One region of the Jeotgalibacillus malaysiensis genome, then DNA from elsewhere that is predicted to be linked to it. Evidence: riboswitches for the same ligand, from Rfam matches in the RefSeq annotation. Region 1 holds a riboswitch; the other holds the start of a gene.
The links. A riboswitch is a leader RNA that binds a small molecule or an ion and turns the genes downstream of it on or off. The one in region 1 is predicted to bind S-adenosylmethionine.
Positions count from the first base shown of each region.

Region 2: it holds a riboswitch for S-adenosylmethionine, as region 1 does, so the genes downstream of both, LG330_RS17970 (hypothetical protein) here and LG330_RS03485 (methionine biosynthesis PLP-dependent protein) in region 1, are expected to answer to the same signal.

Region 1 covers NZ_CP085252.1:602,880-607,095, forward strand. The annotation lists gene LG330_RS03475 (DUF4003 family protein) at 1-692, shown strand, start outside; gene LG330_RS03480 (type 1 glutamine amidotransferase) at 724-1,428, shown strand; SAM riboswitch class I at 1,973-2,070, shown strand; gene LG330_RS03485 (methionine biosynthesis PLP-dependent protein) at 2,148-3,263, shown strand; gene metC (cystathionine beta-lyase) at 3,260-4,216, shown strand, end outside.
Region 2 covers NZ_CP085252.1:3,462,673-3,466,888, forward strand. The annotation lists gene LG330_RS17945 (histidine phosphatase family protein) at 1-142, opposite strand, end outside; gene LG330_RS17950 (hypothetical protein) at 164-397, opposite strand; gene LG330_RS17955 (YcxB family protein) at 538-759, opposite strand; gene LG330_RS17960 (hypothetical protein) at 783-1,094, opposite strand; gene LG330_RS17965 (class I SAM-dependent methyltransferase) at 1,334-1,960, shown strand; SAM riboswitch class I at 2,004-2,108, shown strand; gene LG330_RS17970 (hypothetical protein) at 2,197-2,538, shown strand; gene LG330_RS17975 (hypothetical protein) at 2,723-3,037, opposite strand; gene LG330_RS17980 (tRNA dihydrouridine synthase) at 3,441-4,216, shown strand, end outside.

The DNA.
Region 1 (4,216 bases):
TGATAGAATCAGGTTTTTCAAGAAGTCCGCATGCTTATATTGCAGCCTACGCTTTATATGTATCGCTTGATTCCGTTACGGAAGAAGAGATAGACGAGCATGTAAAACGTGCTAAAAGCATGTACAGCGGAATGAAAAAGCAGCACTTCTTCTTAACGTCCCATGAAGATTACCCGCTCTCAGTGCTTCTCGCTGAAGAAGAGGGGGAAGAGGAAGAACTGCTTGATGATATGGCTTATTACTATGACCAGCTGCATATTGTACTGGCTAAAGGCAACAACCGTCAGTTCTTATCACAAATCCTTACATACGGGCGGCAGGATAACAGACAGCTGCTCGTACAAAATACAGTCACGTGGCTTGATGATCTTAAGACAAACAAGATCAAATTGCGTGGCAATCACTTGCCAATTGTCGGCGTATTGGCCCTTGCCGGCACACCTTCAGCACTGCTGAGTGAAGTAAAAGAAACCTATGATCAGCTGATCAGTATTAAAAGTTTTAAATGGCACAAAGACCTGTGCTTTATGACAGCTGTGCGGTTTGTTCTGCAAAAGAAAGTCAAGGAAAATAATGTGCTTGATGTCGGTCTTGCATCAACGATCGAATCTATCCTGCAGGCTCAGCAGGCTGCAGTACTCGCTGCCATGTCAGCCGGTGCTGCTGCATCAGCAAGTTCATCCAATCATTAATGGCTAAGGTCATGGGAAAGAGGAATGTAATATGAGATTTATTTGTCTGCAGCATATCTGGTACGACAACGCAGGTTACCTGGAAGAGTGGGTAAAAGCCTGGGGCTGTGAGCTTCATTATATAGATGCAAAAAAACCGGATGATTATCCTGTCCTGAAGGATAACGATGTGCTGGTTGTTTTAGGAGGTCCAAACAGCGTACAGGAGCTCCCTGAAACTGACTGGATGCAAAAAGAGGTTGATTATATTGAAAAAGCAATTAATGAAGAACGAAAAATCATAGGCATCTGTCTTGGTTCACAAATGATTGCACATATTCTCGGAACCGAAGTATCAACTCTTCCTAAGTATGAAATGGGGTGGGCAGAACTGAATTGGCACAATTCATTTCTGGAAGACTTTGAAGTGGGTCAGCTTAACATCCCGATGTTCCACTGGCACAGTGATATTTACGATCTGCCAAAAGGAACAAAACCGGTTGGGAAATCTGAAATTACCCCGGTACAGGGATTTTATACTGATCATATTCTGGCATTTCAATTTCACCCTGAAATGACGGTGGAAGGTATTCAGAACCTGATTGATCATGATGATCAGGAGATTGAAGAACGTGATAAAACAGTCGACATGGAAGGACCGAGAGCGGATCCGGGCTACGTCGAACAAAGTCATAACCGCTTTCAGCCGATCCTTGAGAAATTTCTAAATGTTCATGGTGAAAAAAAGATTGATTAAACACTGGACAAAGATTTGAATTGTGTATACAATAATAATGAGATTCATTCTCAATTGAAAAATCAAACGTCGCACTTATTATAAATGCCTGTAAACAGTCGTTTCGCACCGGCTTTTTACACTGTAGGCAATCAAGCGACACCCCCTCCCTTAGCTGCACGCTGTCTGACACCAGCGTGCGGTTTTTATGAGGTTGTAGTGGTGGGAGATGCTTGAAAAAAGAGTGGAAGGGCAGCGCGGTTTTCAGTTCATATCCGGAAAATTTCGGGTCAGTTACTGAGAATCCCGGTTCAGGTTCCCGGAATCCCCGGTCACATTGATTTCAAAGCCAGTGATTTCGAATCACATTCATCATTTGTTGGGTCACGTCCGTCCAATCCCGGGTCGTATACTCCTAATCTCAGGCCACATCGGTCTCCATCGCCCCTCTCGCGTCCCGGCAACAAATCCATACCACTTTTCCAAATTCTTTTCTGAAAAATCTTGCACATTTACTCAATATGATGTAGTCTATACAACAACTATTATTTTCAGACAATTTCATAACTTATCAAGAGAAGTGGAGGGACTGGCCCTTTGAAACTTCAGCAACCGGCAGTGCACGGTGCTAATTCCAGCAGGCGATCTGCCTGAAGATAAGAAGAACGTATTCAAAGACCTTCTCTTATCAGAAGGTCTTTTCCTGTATATACAGAACGATTTTGAAGGAGCTGCTTTTTATGACATCAATCCAAACCATCCTTGCTCAGCTTGGAAACAGAAGTGAAGAATCAACCGGAACCGTAAATCCACCGATTTATTTATCAACAGCCTACAGACATGAGGGGCTCGGACAATCAACCGGCTATGATTATACGAGAACGAAGAATCCGACAAGAGCCATCCTTGAAGAAGGGATTGCAGCACTTGAAGGCGCGGACCAGGGATTTGCTACAAGTTCAGGGATGGCAGCCGTACAGCTGGTACTGTCTTTATATAAACCGGGAGATACAATCCTTGCCTCTGATGACCTATATGGAGGCACTTACCGCTTATTTGATCATTACAGCGAGCATTATGGCATAGAGTTCGTATATGTTGATACAAACAATCCTGATGAACTCCTGCAGGCCTGTACGGAGCGGGTGAAGGCCGTCTTTGTGGAGACGCCGACAAACCCGCTGATGAAAATAACCGATATCAGGCAGGTTGCTGATTTTGCTCATGACAAGGATATTCACCTGATTGTGGACAATACCTTTTTAACGCCATACCTGCAGCGGCCGATTGAACTTGGCGCAGATATTGTCATTCACAGCGCAACAAAATACCTCGGTGGTCACAATGACGTACTGGCAGGTCTGGTTGCCGCTAGAGGTGATACGATTTGTGAAAAGCTTTTTGCGATTCACAACGGAGCCGGAGCGGTTCTCTCGCCAATAGACTCATGGCTGTTAATCCGGGGAATGAAGACACTTGCGCTCAGGATGGACCGTCATCAGACGAATGCTGCTGCAGTGGCAGCCTTTCTTGAAACGCAGCCGCAGGTCACAGACGTCATTTACCCGGGAATCGGCGGGATGGTTTCATTCAGACTGGAGCGCCCGGAGTGGATTGATCCATTTTTAAGATCAATTAATGTGATTTCATTTGCTGAAAGTCTTGGCGGTGTTGAAAGCTTTATTACGTATCCTGCGACCCAGACCCATGCGGATATTCCTGAAGCAGAGCGTGAGGATAAAGGGATCTGCAGCAGGTTACTGCGTTTCTCTGTTGGCATTGAACAGCCTGACGACTTAATTACTGATCTGAAACAGGCGCTTGAAGCAGCCGGAAAAGGAGGAGATCATGTATGACACATCATTTTGATACAAAACTATTGCATCAGCCATCATATATCGATAAGCAGACAGGGGCTGTGAATGTTCCCTTACACTATTCCTCGACTTACCATCAGCAGTCGATTGATGAATTCGGTCCTTATGATTACAGCCGTTCAGGAAACCCGACGCGCGGTGCACTTGAAGATACAATTGCTGATCTGGAAAATGGTCACTCAGGCTTTGCTTTTGCATCAGGCATGGCTGCGATCTCTTCTGCCTTTATGCTGCTTTCTGCAGGCGATCATGTACTCGTCTCAAAGGATGTCTACGGGGGAACGTACCGGATGATTACAGAAGTACTGACGCGCTTTAATATCGATCACTCATTTATTGATATGACTGACCTTGATGAAACAGCGCGCAATGTTCAGCCGAACACAAAAGTAATCTACGTGGAGACGCCATCCAATCCAACGCTCAACATAACGGATATTGAAGGCGTGGCAAAAGTGGCAAAAGCACACGGGTGTCTGACATTTGTAGATAATACGTTCATGACGCCGCTTTATCAGAAACCGCTTGATCTTGGTGCGGATGTCGTCCTGCACAGTGCAACAAAGTTTCTGTCAGGTCACAGTGATGTCGTGGCAGGGCTTGCCGCTGTAAAAGATGAGGAGATTGCTGCTCAGCTGAAATTCATTCAGAATTCATTTGGCTCAATCCTGGGTGTTCAGGACAGCTGGCTGCTGCTGCGCGGATTAAAAACACTCAGCGTCAGACTGAAGCAGTCATCTGATTCTGCGAGAGAGATTGCGCAATTTCTTCATCACCACCCGCTGATTGATGAAGTTTATTACCCGGGCTTTTCATTTCACGCAGGGTATCATATCCACCAGCGACAGTCGACGGGAGCGGGGGCTGTGCTGTCATTCAGATTGCCTGACAAAAAAAGTGCAGGCGTACTAGTGGAAGCAATGAAAATTCCA
Region 2 (4,216 bases), 730 kb from region 1:
ATAAGACTGCATGAATGTTTTCGTATGTTAAGCACCCCGTCACTGCTGCAGCGTCCTTCACTCCTTTTTCGGACAAGGGACGATGCATTTCATCCGGTGTGTAGTGTGAGTGGGCGTGCCTGATCAGATAGATCGTTGTCAATGTTATTCAACTCCAATATCGTCATTGAAAAAATGATAAAAATAAAAGTAAAATACCTAATGAAACAATAACTTTGCCGCCATTTTTTTGACCTTTTTCAATCAATCTGAATCCTGACATGGTGATCCATCCAGCAAGCGAGATCATTGCAATCAATGATAGCCACGTAATTTCATTGAAGATCAGGCTTGGAATTGTTGTGAAGATAAAAAGCCCCAGAAAGATAGTTTCTGTTATGTTGATCAACTTTTTCATAGTTACCCTCCACCTGAAATATCGCAATCAGTCATTTATTATTATTCTGACACGATAGGGTATAAATGTATATTTATTTTTCTATATTATGGTATACAAAAACGCCTGGTTACAATGTTCCAGACGTTTGATCATGTATGTTATTTAGCCGCTTCACTACTAGCCCGATACTCTTCTCTGATCCGTTTCCTCACCCGGCCAATCAGATTTTCAAATCGCAGCTGATCAGTTTCTGATAAGCCGTCAGGATGTTTGGGAAGGAATAAGATCTGTGCTCTAGACATAAAGAGGTAGTAATTTCTCTGGTCCTCACCGATCCGGATGATACCATCCCAGTCAAATGCAATCGTTGAGTATTGCATCTTTCGAATGACTCCTTCTGCGTCTAGTTCAAATTCGACAGGGCCAACAGCATTGTCCATATTTTTCCCTCAAACTGTTTCCTGACACTTTTAATCGTTGTTTTTTCAAGCGCTGGCGGCACGAAGACACCGGTAAGAATAATCAGCAGAATCCCGACAATTGCACCTGGAAAAGAGCTGAATAAGTTAAGAGTAAGAGAGAGGATAAGGACCGTCAGCAGCATGATCAGCGTGGCTCTTTTTTTATAGCTGTTCAGCTCATCAGTAAGTGCAAGCCGCTTGATCTGCATATCTATATAGTCCTGAGTCGTATAATTTGCCTGAAATTTCATCATTCGTTTGTTGAATCACCTTTCTTCGTTGTGTCAGTGTCACCGTAACATAGGTGTGCAGTGCTGTGACAGGGGTATGTTGTGAAACTTAGAATATGTTCTTTTACATATGGTACAATCAATACAAATAATTGGAAGGTGTGGTTACATATGAAAAACGTTAATATGACAGAGGTTAACGGACGCTAATACGGGCAGCTTTTTGAATGCCCGACATATTGAAACATATAGGAGGAGCATTCTTGTTAAATAACACTGGATTTAATTTATGGGCAAATAGCTATGATCAGACGGTAAAGGTGAGTGAAGAAAGTAATCTGTACCCTTTTGCCGGCTACAAAGAAATTCTGAATACGATTTTTAACACTGTGATGAACCAAGAAAACGCTGAGGTCCTTGATATCGGTTTTGGGACAGGCGTGTTGACGAATAAGCTGTATGAGAATGGACATCTGATCGACGGGATCGACTTTTCATCTGAAATGATTTCGATTGCGAAGAAAAAGATGCCTGAGGCCAACCTGATTGAGTGGGATATCTCAAATGGTCTGCCACCTGCACTTCAGGAGAAAAAATACGATTTTATTGTGAGTACGTATACACTGCACCACCTGAATGATGAAGAAAAGGTCACGTTTATCCGTGAGCTGTTATCTCATTTAAAAACAGGCGGTCAGCTGCTGATTGGTGATATTGCTTTTGGTAAAAGGGATCAGCTTGAGAATTGTCGTAAGGCGCATCTTAAGCATTGGGATGAAGATGAGTTCTACTTTGTCGCTGATGAATTAAAGGCGGCATTGGACGGCGTTTGCAAATGCGATTTTCACGAACTTTCGCATTGTGGCGGCGTGATGGTGATCACTGCTTAAAGACATTTCACCCTGAAAATGGTACAATATAATCAATTAAATAAGGTTATCAAGAGTGAACGAGAGTACTGGCTCAGTGACTTCACAGCAACCTGCCCATAAGGTAAGGTGCTCCCACCAGCAAAGCGCAGGCTTTGGATGATAACGAACGGACCATGGTCCCTGTTGCATTCATTGCAGCAGGGATTTTTTCGTTTCTCTTGATTCTTATTTAAAAATTTGGAGGAGAGATGAAGATGAATGCTTCAGGAATGTTGAGAGGGTACGCTTCAAAGGCTATGCCGAATGATGCGTACTTCGCGCACGTCACAAAGACCATGGAGAAGCAATTGAAGCAGTGGGATTCGGATTATGAGCTATTTGTAAATACCACAGATGGTTACCAAATCGCAGTTTTACTTGGGGAAAAGCGTTACGCATCAGCATTGAGTGTTGAAGAATGGGATACCCTTCAGCAAAACGCTCCCTTTTCAGTAGACCGGGCAATTTGGCAGCAGCTGCAGGAACAGGGTCTTGAGGTGAAGACTGGGTTTGGGGACTATATTGAGAAGGTGTTCGGGGGTTTTATGAGTAACTAAGTTAGCGTCTGCACTTTGGGGCGGAGGTTAACGGGCCACCCGTCTCCAAAGTGTTTTATTTTTTACCCCAGTTCCTCATCCCGCTCTCACTCCCATTTAGCATCATCTGATAATAAACCCATCACATATTTCTCATAAACTTCTGCCAGCCGTGCCTCAAGCATTGAGCCCTATCTAAAGACTCTCACGCCACATCCGGTTCTTCATCTAAAGCTGATTTCATTGCTAAAAGCACTTCTTTATCAAATGTTTTCTGAGCAATTTCAGGATAGGACAGAGCACTGATAATAAAATTGTAAACTTCTGAATGTCTCTGCGCCTCATCCAGCAGGTTCACCACGTTACACCCTAAAGCAACGAGCGCACCCTGCCTTAATACTTCCGCTTCCTTTTCATGCAAAAACATCGTCTCAGCATCCACTTCAGTAAAAAGAAAACGTTCAAAATCAACCGGTTCATAGTCAATGTTATGAGCGAACCCACCATAGCTTCTGGTCATGTCATGGTACATCCAGAGAATGTGGCCGATTGTTTCCCGACACTCTTTAAAATTGTCTGGGGTTAGTTTAAATGGCTTCCTCATGGAGTTTCCTGCTTTCATATGAATGTGTACTGCCGGGACGGAGGTTAAAGGGTCATCTCATGACCATCTCACCTCCGTCCCTAAATCACACGAAACATTTTTACCATTATACACCAGCGTATAGAACGTGTAATGATTAAGGTTGATGAATGATTACATATCAATTCAGTAGATAGTTGGAAAACAGCCTCCTCCCCTTGCACTTTCATCCAAATCCTATTAAAGTATATAAAGACCAAAGTCAAGCGAAACTAGTCATTGATGATTTTATATAATATGTTGGGAACGTGTTTCCTCTATAGAAAGGGTTCAGATAGATATGAAAGATAATTTCTGGCATGAGTTGCCGCGCCCATTTTTTGTGCTTGCACCGATGGAAGCAGTGACAGATGTCGTGTTTCGTCATGTTGTCAGTGAAGCAGCGAGACCTGATGTGTTTTTTACGGAGTTTACGAATTCAGAAAGCTATTGCCATCCGCGCGGAAAAGACAGCGTGAAGGGTCGTCTCACTTTTACAGAGGATGAGCAGCCGATTGTTGCGCATATCTGGGGTGACAAGCCTGAATATTTCCGCCAGATGAGTATCGGGATGGCTGAGATGGGCTATCGCGGCGTGGATATTAATATGGGCTGTCCTGTACAAAACGTTGCAGCAAACGGAAAAGGATCAGGACTGATCCGTCATCCGGAGACTGCGGCTGCTATTATTCAGGCGGCAAAAGCAGGCGGTCTGCCTGTCAGCGTGAAGACACGTCTCGGCTATACGAATGTAGATGAGTGGCATGACTGGCTGAAGCATATTCTTGAACAGGATATCGCCAACCTGTCGATCCACCTTCGGACGAAAAAAGAGATGAGCAGTGTGCCGGCGCACTGGGAGCTGATCCCTGAGATCAAAAAGCTGCGCGATGAGATTGCACCACATACGCTTCTAACAATCAACGGTGATATCGAGGACCGTCAGATGGGCCTTGAGCTTGCTGAGAAGTACGGAATTGACGGCGTGATGATCGGGCGCGGGATTTTCCATAATCCTTTTGCGTTTGAAACGGAGAAGAAAGAGCATACGAGCGAGGAGCTGCTTGATCTGCTTCG